3 regions of the Streptomyces sp. NTD107 genome follow, and region 2 is predicted to be linked to each of the others. Evidence: riboswitches for the same ligand, from Rfam matches in the RefSeq annotation. Region 2 holds a riboswitch; each other region holds the start of a gene.
The links. Region 2 has a riboswitch for cyclic di-AMP ahead of AC5WRL_RS25635 (M23 family metallopeptidase). Riboswitches for the same ligand answer to the same signal wherever they lie in the genome.
Positions count from the first base shown of each region.

Region 1 (5,217 bases), on a different contig from region 2:
TGTCGTTCATCCTCCTGTTCGCCGGGTTCGAGACCACGGTCAATCTCATCGGCAATGGCCTGTATACGCTGCTGCGCCATCCGGCGGAGTTGGCCGGTCTGCGCCGATCGCTGGCGGCCGGTGAGGAGGCGCTGCTGGCGAGCGCGGTGGAGGAACTGCTGCGGTACGACGGCCCGGTGGAGCTGGCCACCTGGCGGTTCGCGCGGGAGCCGCTCGTGCTGGGCGGTCAGCCGGTGGCGGCGGGTGATCCGGTGCTGGTGGTGCTGGCCGGGGCGGACCGTGATCCGCGCCGGTTCGAGCGGCCCGATGTGCTGGATCTGGGCCGCCGCGACAATCAGCATCTGGGGTACGGGCACGGCATTCATTACTGTCTGGGCGCCCCGTTGGCGCGGCTTGAGGGGCGGGCGGCGATCGGGATGCTGCTGACCGAACTGCCGGATATCCGGCTTGCGGTGGATCCGGATGATCTGCGCTGGCGGGGTGGCCTGATCATGCGGGGGCTGCGCTCACTGCCGGTAGAGTTCACATCCAGCCATGTGACGCACAGTCAGTAGTGTGATCTGTATGTGATCTCCACGGGATCAGCTTGTGATCGCACAGGCGGGCGAGCTAGGTTCTGCGCTCAACCGCACCACTGCGGCCATGCGTCATCGCACCATCGCGTCATCGCAGCACCGTTTCCACGTCGTTCGCACGAGAGGCAGTCACATGCGCTCCGGCACAGGTCGTCATCGTCGTCCCAAGCAGGCCCCCGCGTTCGTGGTGGCAGCAGGCGTCACCGGAGCGGGTCTCGCACTGCCCCTGCTGGGCGCGACATCCGCCGGCGCGGTCACCCCCGAGACCTGGGACGCCGCCGCCGAGTGCGAGAGCGGCGGGGTGTGGACCGCGAACACCGACAACGGCTACTACGGCGGGCTCCAGATCCCCCTCGCGCAGTGGGAGGAGCACGGCGGCACCGACTTCGCCGAGCGCCCCGACCTCGCCTCCCGGGCGCAGCAGATCACGGTGGCCGAGCGGATGCTGGCGGCGCAGGGCAAGTCCGCGTTCCCCAGCTGCGCGGTGTCCACCGGGCTGTGGCAGGAGTTCCGCACCGGCGGCGAGGAGGCCGGGGCGGACGCCGGGGTCCCGGCCGACCCGGCCGGGGCCCCGGAGGCCACCGAGAGCGGGATCGGCGGCGGCACGGTGCCCGGCGGGGCGGCGGACGAGGCGAGCGACGCGGGTTCCGGCACCGGCAAGCCCGCCACTGGCGCGCCGGCCGGCGGGGCGACGGACCCGGCGGGTGAGAAGTCCACCGGGAAGGCCACCGATCCGGCCGCGGACGCGCCGGCCGACAGTGCGTCCGCCGAGGGCACGACGGAGGGCTCCGGCACCGGCCGCCACCGGGGTGGCGCGGCCACCGAACCGGACAGCCAGCCGGGTGAGAACGCGGACGGCGCCGGACGGCACGCCGATCGCCCGGCCGACCGCGCGGGGGAGCGCACCGAGCCCGCCACGGGTGAGCAGTCCGGCGACAGCGCCCCGGACGCCGCCGAGGGTGAGAGCGAGAGCGGCCCGTACGAGGTGCTGACCGGTGACACGCTCTCCGGGATCGCCGATGCCCTCACGGTGGACGGTGGTTGGCCGGCGCTCTACGCGGCGAATGAATCGGTCATTGGGGACAACCCCGATCATATAGTCCCAGGTCTTCAGCTTGAGTTGGGCGTAACGGGCGATTAAGGGCCGGTGGCGGGGAGCGACTTCCGGATGGTGTTAAGTGTGACCATCGTCTCCTTATGAGACGATGCCGCCCGACTGGTCCACACTGTCCGTTTCCCCGCTGACCTGCGCGAACATCCCCCGTTCGGAGTCAAGCCACGCCCGCGCCGCGATCTTCATCGTTCTTGAATCGTGATTCGGCGTGTGTTTAGTGTCCCCCGCTCGGTTTTACACACCGGGTGCTCTGGCCGTACGCCGAATCCTGCCGCCGGCCGGGGGACCACCACTGCGCCACAACCGCTTGGCAGGAGCGGGGGACCCAGTCCGTCACCCGGCGGCCAGCAGGCAGCCGGGGAAGCGGAACGCCGAACCGAGAACGACCCGTTCCTCCCCGGAGCGGGCCGGACCGGAGCGGCTTGGGGTGAAGCCGGGACGGAGCCCATCCGTCCCGGCCGGGCAACTCACTGACCCGAACCCGACAGCTCACCTCGCAGGCGTCCGGTGAGAAGGATCGTCATGCTGTTCTCCGGTAAGGGCCGTCACCGCCGTCCCTCCAAGCCGACCCGCCTCGCGACCGCCGCCGGTGTCACCGGTGCCGCCGTCGCCATCCCCCTGATCGGCGCCACCGGCGCCCACGCCGCCTCCGTCGACACCTGGGACGCCGTCGCCCAGTGCGAGTCCGGCGGCAACTGGTCCATCAACACCGGCAACGGCTACTACGGCGGCCTCCAGTTCTCCAACTCCTCGTGGGCGGCGGCGGGTGGCACCCAGTACGCCTCCCAGGCCGACCAGGCCACCAAGGAGCAGCAGATCGCCACCGCCGAGGTGCTGCTGTCCATGCAGGGCCCCGGCGCCTGGCCGGTGTGCGGCGCCCGGGCGGGTCTGTCCGCCGGCGGCCCGGCCGCCGACGTCAACCCGGGTGGCGGCGCCACCACCGAGACCCCGGCCCCGGCCGAGGAGGCCCCGGCCCCCGTGCGGGAAGCCCCCGTCGAGGAGACCCCGGCGCCCGCCCCGCAGGCCGCCGAGACCGTCAGCGAGAGCGCCCCGGCGGCCTCCGGCGACACCTACACGGTGGTGTCCGGCGACACGCTGTCCAAGATCGCCGCCGCCCACGGCATCAGCTGGCAGCAGCTGTACCACCAGAACAAGTCCGTCGTCGGCGACGACCCCAACCTGATCTTCCCCGGCCAGGAGCTCGCCCTCTGACCCGACCGGCGACGCGATCGGCGACGTGATCGGCGACGCGATCCGCACCCTGGCGGACGCGATCGGCAACCCGGCGGCGCGGGGCGGCTCGTACGGCAGCGCAATCTGCCGTTCAGCCGCCCCGCGCCGGGTTTTCTTCCGCTCTTAAACAAAAAGATGCCTTGCGCCAAAACCGCACCTGACCAGCGGAAATGCCAACCATCCGGCAGATTGTGGCGAGGTTGTGAGCGGCGCCGGGACGGCGGCCGGTTAGGCTCAGAGGGTTTCAAGACGCCATAAGACGTCCAGCCAGACGAAGGAGCCCCTTGTGCCGTCCATCGACGTCGTCGTAGCCCGCGAGATCCTCGACTCGCGAGGCAACCCCACGGTCGAGGTCGAGGTTGGCCTCGACGACAGCAGTACCGGCCGCGCCGCTGTCCCCTCGGGCGCCTCCACCGGAGCCTTCGAGGCGCTTGAGCTGCGCGACGGAGACGCCGGCCGCTACCAGGGCAAGGGCGTGGAGAAGGCCGTACTGGCCGTCATCGAGCAGATCGGCCCCGAGCTGGTCGGCTACGACGCCACCGAGCAGCGCCTGATCGACCAGGCGATGTTCGACCTCGACGCCACCGCCGACAAGTCCTCCCTCGGCGCCAACGCCATCCTCGGCGTGTCGCTGGCCGTGGCGCACGCCGCGTCCGAGTCCCGCGACCTGCCGCTCTTCCGCTACCTGGGCGGCCCCAACGCGCACCTGCTGCCGGTGCCGATGATGAACATCCTCAACGGCGGTTCGCACGCGGACTCCAACGTGGACATCCAGGAGTTCATGATCGCCCCGATCGGCGCCGAGTCCTTCTCGGAGGCGGTGCGCTGGGGCGCCGAGACGTACCACACCCTCAAGGCCGTCCTCAAGGAGCGCGGCCTGTCCACCGGCCTGGGCGACGAGGGCGGCTTCGCCCCGAACCTGGACTCCAACCGCGAGGCCCTCGACCTGATCATCGAGGCCATCCAGAAGGCCGGCTACACCCCCGGCCAGGACATCGCGCTCGCCCTGGACGTGGCGGCCAGCGAGTTCTACAGCGACGGCGTCTACACCTTCGAGGGCAAGTCCCGCACCGCCGAGGAGATGACCGCCTACTACGCCGAGCTGGTCGAGGCGTACCCGCTGGTCTCCATCGAGGACCCGCTGCACGAGGACGACTGGGACGGCTGGCACACCCTCACCGTCCAGCTCGGCGACAAGGTGCAGATCGTCGGCGACGACCTGTTCGTCACCAACCCCGAGCGGCTCCAGCGCGGCATCGACGCCGGCACCGCCAACGCGCTGCTGGTGAAGGTCAACCAGATCGGTTCGCTGACCGAGACCCTGGACGCCGTCGAGCTGGCCCAGCGCAACGGCTACCGCTGCATGATGTCGCACCGCTCCGGCGAGACCGAGGACGTCACCATCGCCGACCTGGCCGTCGCCACCAACTGCGGCCAGATCAAGACCGGTGCGCCGGCCCGTTCCGAGCGGGTCGCCAAGTACAACCAGCTCATGCGCATCGAGGAGATCCTGGACGACGCGGCCGTGTACGCGGGCCGCAGCGCCTTCCCGCGCTTCCAGGGCTGATCCGGGACCGAACCCCGACGCCGCTGCCACCGTCCCCGCCACCCGTCCCGTACGGTGGCGGGGACAGCTGTTTGTACAGGACAGGGGCGACGGGGAGGCTGATGTGGCGGCGAACCGGGACCGGTTCTCCACCGCGACCCGGATCAGGGCGCTGGGCGAGCAGGCCGCCGCCCGCGTCTACCGGGCGCAGAACCGGCGGCTGCGCCGCCCCGTACGCCGCAGCCGGCTCACCGGGCGGGCGGCGCTGCTGGCGCTGGTGATCTGCGCGCTGATCGTTGCGCTCGCCTATCCGCTGCGGCAGTACGTGTCCCAGCGCTCGGAGATCGGCGACGAACGCCGCAAGGCGGCGGAGGCGAAGGAACGGGTGGAGGAGCTGCGGGACGAGAAGGCCCGCTGGCAGGACCCGGCGTACGTGGAGCAGCAGGCGCGCCGTCACCTCCATTACGTACGGCCCGGGGAGACCGGTTTCATCCTGCCGGATCCGCCCGGCGCCCAGGAGGAGGCCGCGGAGGACCGGCTCCGCAACCGTGGTGCCCCGGCCAACCGCCCCTGGTACGACAATCTGTGGGACGGCATCGACAAGGCCGACCGAGCGGCCCCCCTGAAACAATGAGAGCGATGAAGAACCACACGGACACCGACACCGACACCGAGACCGACGCCGCCACCGACGCCGCCACCGACCCCGACACCGCCGCGGTGGCGGCCCAGCTGGGCCGGGTTCCGCG
Region 1 is NZ_JCAJZV010000010.1:99,293-104,509, forward strand. Features, by position in the region: gene AC5WRL_RS20350 (cytochrome P450 family protein) at 1-554, shown strand, start outside; gene AC5WRL_RS20355 (LysM peptidoglycan-binding domain-containing protein) at 709-1,716, shown strand; cyclic di-AMP (ydaO/yuaA leader) riboswitch at 2,064-2,208, shown strand; gene AC5WRL_RS20360 (transglycosylase family protein) at 2,212-2,901, shown strand; gene eno (phosphopyruvate hydratase) at 3,209-4,489, shown strand; gene AC5WRL_RS20370 (FtsB family cell division protein) at 4,593-5,102, shown strand; gene AC5WRL_RS20375 (DUF501 domain-containing protein) at 5,108-5,217, shown strand, end outside.
Region 1: it holds a riboswitch for cyclic di-AMP, as region 2 does, so the genes downstream of both, AC5WRL_RS20360 (transglycosylase family protein) here and AC5WRL_RS25635 (M23 family metallopeptidase) in region 2, are expected to answer to the same signal.

Region 2 (5,217 bases):
CGCTTCGGAAAGCTGGCCCCGCGCCATCTGTTCTGGAAACTCTCACTGAAAGCATGGAATCCCGCTGTCGGCCCTTCTGGGACAAGGACGAATACGGGAAGACCGTCTCGGAGGCCAGGAAAGCCAAGGGTGTCCGCACCGGAGAAATTATCTTTCGCGACTGGTCTGACCGCGCGGCAAAAGCCATGGCCAGCACCACCGAAGGCATCGCACCCACCCTGGTTGGCGGCTCGAAAAAGCATGGGGGCCCTGACCTGGGACCAACCCGTGCCAAGCGAGCCTGGGAAGCGCTCGGAGTCGATGCTTCTGGCGTGGCCAATGACCCTGAAGAGTGCAATCTCAAGCGGGATCTGTTCCGCGACTCCGGTCCCATGCTGACCGTGGAGCAGGCGGCCTTGATCCAGGGCTTCCCAGCCGAATGGAGATTCCGGGGTGGAAAGACAGCCCGATATCGCCAGGTAGGAAACGCCTTTCCGCCGCCCGTCGCGGAGGCCATCGGCCGGGCCGTCCTGGCTGTCCTCCGGCCGGACACTGCTCCCTCCTTCGCTGAGAAGTACGTCCTGGAATGCAAAGAGGGCTCAGAACTGCCGCAGCAGCGGAATGAGCCGCTTCCCTTTCCCTCAGAGCCCCGGGTGCAGCGCCGCCCGGCGGGCGATCACCGTGGCAGCGACCTTGTCAGCGCAGACTGCTGAGTCTTCGTGCTCCCAGAACCGGAGCACCAGCCAGCCTGCTTCGGTGAGACGCTTGTCGGTGTCCCGGTCCCGGGCGATGTTGCCAGCTACTTTCCCTGACCAGTAGCCGGGGTTGGTCTTCGGGGACACATAGTGCTCCGGGCAGCCGTGCCAGTAACAGCCGTCGATAAAGACGGCGATCTTCGCCGGGCGGAAGACAATGTCAGCCGTCCGGCGGAGATCGGTCAGCGGACGGGCAGCGACCCGGTATCTGAGGCCCCGGGCATGCAGGAGCTGGCGGATCAGACGTTCTGGCTTGGTATCCCTGGCCTTGATCGCCTGCATATTCCGGCGCCGGGCCGCGCTGGACGCCCATGAGCCGGGTGGTGGCTCCCACTGCTCCCCTTCAGACATGGGACAAGTTTCCCAGCTGTCAGGCCGAGGCGTTTGTCAGGGTGGTGAGGTCCTCGTCCGTCAGGGGCAGGGTGGTGGACTTCAGGAGTGGGGGGAGCTGGTCGGGGGTGCGGGCGCTGGCGATGGGGGAGGTGATCGTCGGTTGGGCGGCCAGCCAGGCGAGGGCGATCGTGGAGAGTTCGGTGTTGTGGGTGGTCGCCACCTCGTCCAGGGCGGCGAGGACCGCTTGGCCGCGCGGGGTGTCCAGGTGTTGGGCGGCCGAGGTGGAGCGGGCGCTCTTGACGTGGGCGCCGGGGCGGTATTTGCCGGTCAGGAAGCCGCTGGCGAGGGCCGAGTAAGGCAGGACCGCCAGGTGGTGGCGGGCGGCCAGGTCGGCGAGGGGGCCTTCGTAGCTGTCCCGGGACAGCAGGTTGTAGCGCGGCTGGAGGGCCGTGTAGCGGGCCTTGTTCTCCTGGGCGGAGAAGGCCAGCGAGGCTTCCAGGCGGGCCGGGGAGATGTTGGAGGCGCCGATCTCGCGGACCTTGCCGGCGCGTACCAGGTCGTCCAGTGCGGTGATGATCTCCGCTACTTCCACCGACTCGTCGTCGAAGTGGGTGTAGTAGAGGTCGATGTGGTCCACGCCCAGGCGGCGCAGCGAGGCGTCGGCCGCCGTTTTGATGGTGTCGGCGGACAGGCCGCGCAGCTCGGGGTGCGCGCCCACCTTGGTGGCCACCACGATGTCGTCGCGCCGGCCGCGGCGGGCCAGCCAGCGGCCGATCACCGTTTCCGACTCGCCGCCCTTGTTGCCGTCCACCCAGGCGGAGTAGGCGTCGGCGGTGTCGATGAAGTTCTCGCCGGCCGCCGTGTAGGCGTCGAGTACCGCGAAGGACTCCGCCTCGTCCGCCGTCCAGCCGAAGACATTGCCGCCCAGGCAGAGCCCGGACACCTGAAGATCGCCGATCGTGTTCATGCGGGCCAGGGTATGCCGACGGCCCTGGCGTCGGGGGGAGTCACCAGGGCCGTCGGCGGTGTGGGGGGATGGTCGGGGTGGTCAGACCGCCTGGCCCTTGCCGCGCAGCCAGGTCAGCGGGTCGATGGGGTCACCGCCGCCGGGGCGGACCTCCAGGTGCAGGTGCGGCCCGGAGGAGTTTCCGGTGGAGCCGACCCGGCCGATGGTGTCGCCGGTGTCGACCGACTGGCCGGCGGTGACGTTCATCGAGGAGAGGTGGCAGTACCACAGCTCGGTGCCGTCCTCCTGCTCGATGATGATGCGGTAGCCGTACGAGCCGGCCCAGGCCGCTTCCTTCACCGTGCCGGTGTGCACGTTCTTCACCGGGGTGCCGGTGGGGGCGGCGAAGTCGGTGCCGGTGTGGGTGGAGGACCACATGGAGCCGCTGGCGCCGAAGCCGGAGGACAGGGTGTAGCTGGTCAGCGGGAGGGTGTAGCTAGCGCGCAGTTCGGCCAGCCGGCGCTCCTCGGCCAGGCGCTGCCGCTCGGCTTCCTCGGCGCGCTGCCGCTCCTCCTCGGCGAGGCGTTCCGTCTCGGCCAGTTCGGCGGCGACGGCGACCGCGTCGCTCTGTGCCGCGTCCAGGGCCTGGGCTCGTGCGGCGGCCTGGGCGGTGGCTTCCTGTTCCTCGGCCTGCTGGAGAATCCGGGCGCGCAGCGCCTCGCCGGCGTCCTGGGCCTCGGTGAACGGGGTCGCCGTCACCGTCTCCTCGGCGCCGGGCTCCTCCTGCGCATCCGAGGCGGAGGAGGAGATGAAGTTGTTGACGACGGGGATGTGGTCGGGGATGGAGCGCACCGAGTCGAGGCCGGGTACGGAGCCGGCGCCGCCCTCCTGGGCCGTGGCCATGCCGCCCGCGCCGACCGCGGCGATCACGCCGACGCCGAGCACCGCCCGGCTGCGAGCCATGGTGCCGCCGCGCTGCCTGGCGACCCGGTGCCGGCCGCGTACGGGGCGCAGCGTCTCGGCGCTGGGGTTCCACTCGGTACGGGGCTCGTCGTCAGTGGTCTGCGGCCCGTAGTAGACGGGGTGGGACCCATACCGGTTCGACGCCACGGAGGCGCACTCCTTTCCTTCCCTCTCGCCGACCGGGTTAGCTGACGGGTTCGGAGCAGGAAGGTCTCCTACGGGCGGCGGTGGGCCGTCCGATGCACCCCAAGTGGTGGTTCCCCGGTTCCCCGGCGCGCTGTTGGCGTGCCGTGGATTAGGCGGTGCAGCACGACCGCTGTCGTGGCGACGGCGGAGACGACCGCGCTGCGTTATCGAACGTTAATAGACGGGCCGCCGTAATTCCAAGTGGATCCGGGAAATAGGTCTCGTTCTTCTGGGCGGTAAATCGTGTCAGACGCGATCCAATTGGGGCATACGTTCTTGGCGGGAGCATGGCAGAGAATTCTGACGGTGTGTCAGTTGTTATCCAGCGCCGCCCCCCGATCACTCACGGTGATCCGGCCCTCCAGTGCGAGTGCCAGCGTCTGATGCAGCGCTTCCGCCGCCGCCTCCAACGAGGCGTTCCCCGCCAGCAGCCGCCCCGTCTCCAGCCGCAACTCCCGTGAGAACGCCGGATAGTACGGACTCGCCGGCCGCGCCCGCGCCGCTTCGAGCGCGCACCACAGCAGCTCCGGATACCCCGCCGGCACCCCGCGCGCCGCGCCCTCCGCCGGGTTGCCCTCCGGCCGCCGCACCGCCGTCCCCGCCACCGCCGCGCAGTCGAGATCGGCCGGCTCCCCGATCCCGTACGCGTCACGCAGCGCCGGCGCGAACCCCGCCTCCAGCAGCTTGCGCTGGCTGTCCGGCTCCGCCGTCAGAAACCGGATCAGCCGCTCGGCGTCCGCCGCCCGCACACTGTCGGCCGACACGGCGAGGGACTGCCCGCCCAGCGCCGCCGCCCCCGGCAGCGGGATCACCCCGAACCCCGCGCCGGCCGGCAGCGTGGCGTCCACGTGCTGGTACGCGTACGGCCAGTTCCGCATCAGCACCACCCCCGACAGATCGCCGCCGTCCGCCCCGTCCGCCCCGGTGAACTCCCGCAGCGCGACGGTCTCGTCCGCCTCCCGGGCCCGCTCGCTCAGCTTCCCGCTGTCCGTGATCCGCAGCAGCTCCGCCAGCCCGCGCCGCAACTCCGCCTCGCTGCCCCGGTACCGGCCCCGCTCGTCCACCAACTCCACGCCCACGCTCCAGAACGCCTCCAGCGCGTTGACCGTCAGCCCCTCGTACGGGCGCAGTTGCGTGACATACAGCGGGTACTCCTGCCCGCCCCGCCAGCCGGCGATCAGCTCGCCGAGCGTCTCCTCGCCCAGCAGCCCGCCCACCTCCTGGCCGAGCTCCGCCAGCAGATCCTCGCGGTAGTACAGCAGCCCGACATCGGTGTTGAACGGTACGGCGTACGTCCGCCCCTCCCAGCGGCCCGCCCGCGCCGCCTGGGCCAGGAAGTCGGCCTCCAGCAGCGCGTCGTCCAGCGGCCTGATCAGACCGGCCGCCGCGAACTCCGGCACCCAGGTGGTGTCCAGGTTCACCACGTCGAAGTCGGCGCTGCCCGACTGGAGCGCCGCGATCAGCTCACTGTGCTGACCGTCATCGGTCCGGGGCAGCTCCACCAGCCGGGCCTGCCGGTTGTTCCCGTCCGCGTTCCACGCGTCGATCAGGGCCTGCCGTACCCCCTCGCCCTCCCTGCTGGTCAGATCCGCGCCGCTGACCACCACCAGCGGCCGGCCGTCGTCCGGCCGCCCACCGGGCGGCCCCGCACCGGACGGCCCGCCGGTGCAGCCGGCCACCACCGCCAGCACCAGCGTGAGCACCGCGCACCGCCCGGCCCGATCTGCCCGCCGCCGCCCCATCACCGCTCCCGGAGCGCGGTCAGCCCGCGCAGCGCGGCGGCCAGCGCGGCCCCCTGCGGCGGGGAACCGTCGAAGCACAGGGCACCCTCGGCGACCAGCATCTCGTTGTAGAGGTGGGCGCAGCCCAGCGAGCCGTACGACACCACCGCGACCGGCGCCGCGGTGCCGGCCGGCAGCCCGGGCCGGCCGGAGCTGTCCTCGTCATCGGTGATCAGCACCAGCAGCCGCCCCCGGTCCCCGGCGTCCGCCAGCAGCGCCAGGCCCGCCTCCACCGCCGGGGTGATCGCGGCATGCCGCTCCACCGGGGCCAGCC
Region 2 is NZ_JCAJZV010000017.1:84,199-89,415, reverse strand. Features, by position in the region: gene AC5WRL_RS25650 (DNA cytosine methyltransferase) at 1-692, shown strand, start outside; gene AC5WRL_RS25645 (very short patch repair endonuclease) at 621-1,085, opposite strand; gene AC5WRL_RS25640 (aldo/keto reductase) at 1,105-2,034, opposite strand; gene AC5WRL_RS25635 (M23 family metallopeptidase) at 2,116-3,123, opposite strand; cyclic di-AMP (ydaO/yuaA leader) riboswitch at 3,135-3,288, opposite strand; gene AC5WRL_RS25630 (extracellular solute-binding protein) at 3,474-4,865, opposite strand; gene AC5WRL_RS25625 (caspase family protein) at 4,904-5,217, opposite strand, start outside.

Region 3 (5,217 bases), on a different contig from region 2:
CATGACAGAGCGGCACCAGCACGGCATCGTGGCCCAGGGGCTGCGCAAGCGGTACGGCGACACCTTCGCCCTCAACGGATTCGATCTCACCGTCGAGGCCGGCACCCTGCACGGCGTGCTCGGCCCCAACGGCGCCGGCAAGACCACCGCCGTCCGGGCCCTCGCCACCCTGCTGCGGTACGACGCCGGCCGGGCCACCGTCTGCGGCCTGGACGTGGCGCGCGAGCCGGCCCGGGTCCGCGAGGTCATCGGGCTCACCGGCCAGTACGCCGCCGTCGACGAGACGCTCAGCGGCCGGCAGAACCTGGTGCTGTTCGGGCGGCTGCACCGGATGTCCAAGCGGGCCGCCGGGCGGCGCGCCGACGAGCTGCTGGAGCGGTTCGGCCTCACCGCCGCGGCCGGCAAGTCCGCCGGCGCGTACTCGGGCGGCATGCGGCGCCGGCTCGACCTGGCGGCCAGCATCATCCGTACCCCCCGGGTGCTCTTCCTCGACGAGCCCACCACCGGCCTCGACCCGCGCAGCCGCAACGAGGTGTGGGACGCCGTACGCGGTCTGCTCGCCGCCGGCACCACCGTGCTGCTGACCACGCAGTACCTGGAGGAGGCCGATCAACTGGCCGACCGGATCTCGGTCGTCGACGCGGGCCGGGTGATCGCCGAGGGCACCGCCGACGAGCTCAAGGCCCGGATCGGCGGCGACCGGGTGGAGATCGTCACCCGGCGGGCCGCCGATCTGGTCGCGGTGGCCGGCCTGCTGGAGCGGATAGCGGGCGCGCCGGCCGTCACCGACCCGGACACCCGGCGGGTGGGCGCCCCGGTCACCGACCGGGTGGCGGCACTGACCGAGGTGGTACGGGGCCTGCACGACGCCGGCCTGGCGGTGGAGGACATCGGCACCCGGCGGCCCACCCTCGACGAGGCGTTTCTCCGGCTCACCGGCGACGGGGCGGCGAAGGCGGAGGTGGCGGCATGATGCGGAAGCTGCGTACGACGGCGGCCGACAGCTGGGTGCTGACCGGCCGCAACATGGCCCATGTGGTGCGGGCGCCGGAGGAGATCGCGCTCTACTTCGCGCTGCCGATCATGTTCGTGCTGGTCTTCGGCTACGTCTTCGGCAGCGGCATGCAGGTGCCGGACGGCGGCGCGTACCGGGAGTTCCTGCTGCCCGGGGTGTTCGCGATGACCATGCTGTACGGGATGGGCGCCACCGCCACGGCGATCGCGCACGACGCGCAGCGCGGGGTGGTGGACCGCCTGCGGTCGCTGCCGATCGCCCGCTCGGCGCTGCTCACCGGGCGCAGTGTCGCGGATCTGTTCCGGGCGCTGCTGGAGATGGCGGTGCTGGTGGTCTGCGGGCTGCTGGTGGGCTGGAACTGGCACCGGGGCCTGGGGTACGCGCTGCTGGCGGTGGCGCTGGTGCTGGCGCTGCGGGTGGCGATGACGTGGATCGGGATCTTTCTGGGGCTGCTGGTGCCCAACCCGGACACGGTCGGCACCATCGTCTTCCCGCTGGCCTTCCCGCTGACGGCCGTCTCGAACGTGTTCGTGGCACCGGAGCTGATGCCCGGCTGGCTGGGCACGGTCTCGCAGTGGAATCCGCTGTCGGCGACGGTGTCGGCGATCCGGGAGCTGTTCGGCAACCCGGGCCCGGCGACGGCGGGTGGCGGTGGCGGCGGCTGGCCGGCCGAGCACGCGGTGGCGCTGGCGATCGCCTGGCCGGTGGTACTGGTGGCGGTGTTCGCGCCGCTGGCGGTGCGCAGGTACCAGCGGCTGAGCCGCTGAGGGCGCGGTGTTCGTCCCGCCGTCCTCGGGGGGACGGCGGGACGAACCGGCGCTACAGGGTGACGCCCTGGGCGCGCAGATAGGCCAGCGGGTCGATGTCCGAGCCGTAGTCGGGGCCGGTCCTGATCTCGAAGTGCAGGTGCGGCCCGGTGCTGTTGCCGGTGGTGCCGACGCCGCCGATCTGGTCCCCGGCGGACACCGACTGGCCGGCGCTCACGGAGATCGAGGACAGGTGGGCGTACTGGGCGTAGTTGCCGTCGGCGAGCTTGATGATGACCTGGTTGCCGTAGGAGCCGCCGGCGCCGGCCGAGTACACCACGCCGTCGCCCACGGCCAGCGCCGGGGTGCCGGTGGCGGCGGGGAAGTCGATGCCGGTGTGGTAGCCGCTGGCCCACATGGAGCCGGCCACCTTGTAGCCGGTGGCGATGGCGCCGTCGGCGATCGGGGAGACCCAGCCGCCGGTGGCCGGGGCGGGCGCGGGGGTGGCCGCGGCGTCGTCGGCGGCGGCTCCGGCACCGGTCGCGGTCGCGGTGCCGCCGTACGAGGACAGCTCCAGCTTCAGGCCGGGCTTGATCAGGCTGGCGTCGCTGCCGATGGCGGCCTTGTTGTCCTCGTACAGGGCCTTCCAGCCGCCGTCCAGGCCCAGATCGCGGGCGATCTTGCTGAGCGTGTCGCCCGCCTTGACGGTGTACGTGGCGGTGACGGCCGGGGCGTCGGCGGCGTGTGCGGCGCCGGCGGTGGCCAGCGGCACGGCGATGCCGGCGCCGGAGACGGCCAGCAGCACGGAGGCGCGGGTGAGGTGGGTGAAGCGATGGGCGCGCGAGGCGCGGTGACGACCGCGTCCGGACATACGGGGGCTCCTCTCATCGCCTGCGAGGTGAGCTGTCGGGTTCGGGCCGGAGAAGTAGCCCGGCCACTGCCGTGCGGACGGGTGCCGCGCGGCGGTGGCTTCACCCCGAGCCGGTCCGGTGGGGGCCGGGCCGGCGGGAAGTGGGTCCCCCGCTCCTGTCATGGGGAAGACTGCGTTTCCGTGGCCGGTGACAGGATTGGGCGTCCGGCCTCGGATCGCCGCGGGTGCGACGCGGAAGCACCGTAATCCCGTTAATTCGGACAGGACAACAGGCGGCGGGCGGCAGCCGCTTGATCACAAAAGGGAAACGGGAATGATCACCTTTGGGCGATCATTCCCGTTTGCCCGCCAACTTCGGGGGCGAAATTCGCACTTGCCGGAGATGCGGAGGGGTCGGGCGCGAGCCGCGCACGCCCCGTCCGGGACGGAAAGTGAGGTCGGTCACGGCCCCCTTCTCAAGCGGCGCTATCCCACCCAATGTTCGCAATGTCCGAAATGATCGGTTGGCTTAGCCGTCCAGCTGCTCGATGGTGGCGTTCGACGGGCCGCGCCGGGCGCTCAGGACGTCCGCCGCCGCCTCCGCTTCGCGCACCACGCGGACCGCGTTCTGCCAGGTCAGCTTGGCCAGGTCGGCGTCCGACCAGCCGCGCCGCAGCAGTTCGGCGACCAGATTCGGGTAGCCGGCCACCGAGTCCAGCCCCTGGGGCAGGAACGCCGTGCCGTCGAAGTCGCCTCCGACGCCGATGTGATCGACGCCGGCCACCTCGCGCATGTGGTCCAGGTGGTCCGCCACCGTCGCCGGGGTCGCCACCGGGCGCGGGTTGGCCGCCTCGTACGCCCGCTGGACCCGCATCCCGGCCTCGGTGGTGTCCAGGTGGTGCAGCCCGTGCGCACGCATGTTCTCGTCCGCCAGGCGCGTCCACTCCACCGCCGCCGGCAGCACGAACTTCGGTACGAAGGTCGCCATCGCCACCCCGCCGTTGGCCGGCAGCGCGGCCAGTACGTCGTCGGGGATGTTGCGCGGGTGGTCGCACACGGCGCGCGCCGAGGAGTGCGAGAAGATCACCGGCGCCTCGGTGACGCGCAGCGCGTCCCGCATCGTATCGGCGGACACATGGGACAGATCGACCAGCATGCCGATCCGGTTCATCTCCCGCACCACCTCCTCGCCGAACGCGCTGAGGCCGCCGTGCCGGGGCTCGTCGGTCGCCGAGTCCGCCCAGTCGATGGTGTCGTTGTGGGTGAGCGTCATGTAGCGCACGCCCAGCGCGTACAGGGCACGCAGCGTGGCCAGCGAGTTGTGGATGGAGTGCCCGCCCTCGGCGCCCATCAGGGAGGCGATCCGGCCCTCGGCGCGCGCCTTCTCCATCTCGTCCGCCGTGCCGGCCCAGGCGAGTTCGGCGGGGTAACGGGCCAGCAGCTGGCGCACCACGTCGATCTGCTCCAGGGTGGAGCTGACGGCGGCGTCCCCCGCGTAGTCGGAGCGGGTGTACACCGACCAGAACTGGGCGCCGACGCCGCCGGAGCGCAGCCGGGGCAGATCGGTGTGCAGATGGGCGCTCTGGTCGGTGGCGATGTCACGCCGGTCGAGGTCGTAGCGGACCTGCTCGCGCAGCGCCCACGGCAGATCGTTGTGGCCGTCCACCACCGGGTGTTCGGCGAGCAGGACCCGGGCCCGGGCCAGGAAGTCGCTCACGCGCCGGCCCCCTTGCCCTGGTCGGAGCCCCGGCCCTGGCCGAGCGAGGCGCGCAGCTTGCGGCCCTTCTCGGTGGCCTGGGCGTTGAGTACCCGCTGGAAGTCGCTCATCCGGTCGCGCAGCCGTTCGTCGTGCGCGGCGAGGATCCGTACCGCCAGCAGCCCGGCGTTGCGGGCGCCGCCGACCGAGACGGTGGCCACCGGTACCCCGGCCGGCATCTGCACGATGGACAGCAGCGAGTCCATGCCGTCCAGGTGCGTGAACGGCACCGGTACGCCGATGACCGGCAGCGGGGTGAGGGAGGCCAGCATGCCCGGCAGATGGGCGGCGCCGCCCGCGCCCGCGATGATGGCCTTCAGCCCGCGGCCGGCGGCCCGCTCCCCGTACTCGACCATCTCGCGCGGCATACGGTGCGCGGAGACCACGTCCGCCTCGTACGGCACCTCGAACTCGTCGAGCGCGTGCGCGGCGGCCTGCATCACCGGCCAGTCGGAGTCCGACCCCATGACCAGGCCGATCAGCGGCGGCGCGTTGCGGATAGTGCTCATTCGTCGATCGTTCCCCGCAGATAGTCGGCGGCGTGCCGGGCGCGTTCGCGGACCTCGGACAGCTCGTCGCCGTAGGTGGTGACATGGCCGACCTTGCGGCCCGGCTTCACGTCCTTGCCGTACATATGGATCTTCAGCCCGGGGTCGCGGGCCATGCAGTGCAGATACGCCGGGTACATGTCGGGGTAGTTGCCGCCGAGGACGTTGACCATCACGGTCCAGGGCGCGCGCGGGCGCGGGTCGCCGAGCGGGAGGTCGAGGACGGCCCGCAGATGGTTGGCGAACTGGGAGGTGACGGCGCCGTCCTGGGTCCAGTGCCCGGAGTTGTGCGGGCGCATCGC
Region 3 is NZ_JCAJZV010000010.1:147,832-153,048, reverse strand. Features, by position in the region: gene AC5WRL_RS20615 (ATP-binding cassette domain-containing protein) at 2-973, shown strand; gene AC5WRL_RS20610 (ABC transporter permease) at 970-1,782, shown strand; gene AC5WRL_RS20605 (M23 family metallopeptidase) at 1,835-2,632, opposite strand; cyclic di-AMP (ydaO/yuaA leader) riboswitch at 2,638-2,817, opposite strand; gene AC5WRL_RS20600 (dipeptidase) at 3,141-4,328, opposite strand; gene purE (5-(carboxyamino)imidazole ribonucleotide mutase) at 4,325-4,876, opposite strand; gene AC5WRL_RS20590 (5-(carboxyamino)imidazole ribonucleotide synthase) at 4,873-5,217, opposite strand, start outside.
Region 3: it holds a riboswitch for cyclic di-AMP, as region 2 does, so the genes downstream of both, AC5WRL_RS20605 (M23 family metallopeptidase) here and AC5WRL_RS25635 (M23 family metallopeptidase) in region 2, are expected to answer to the same signal.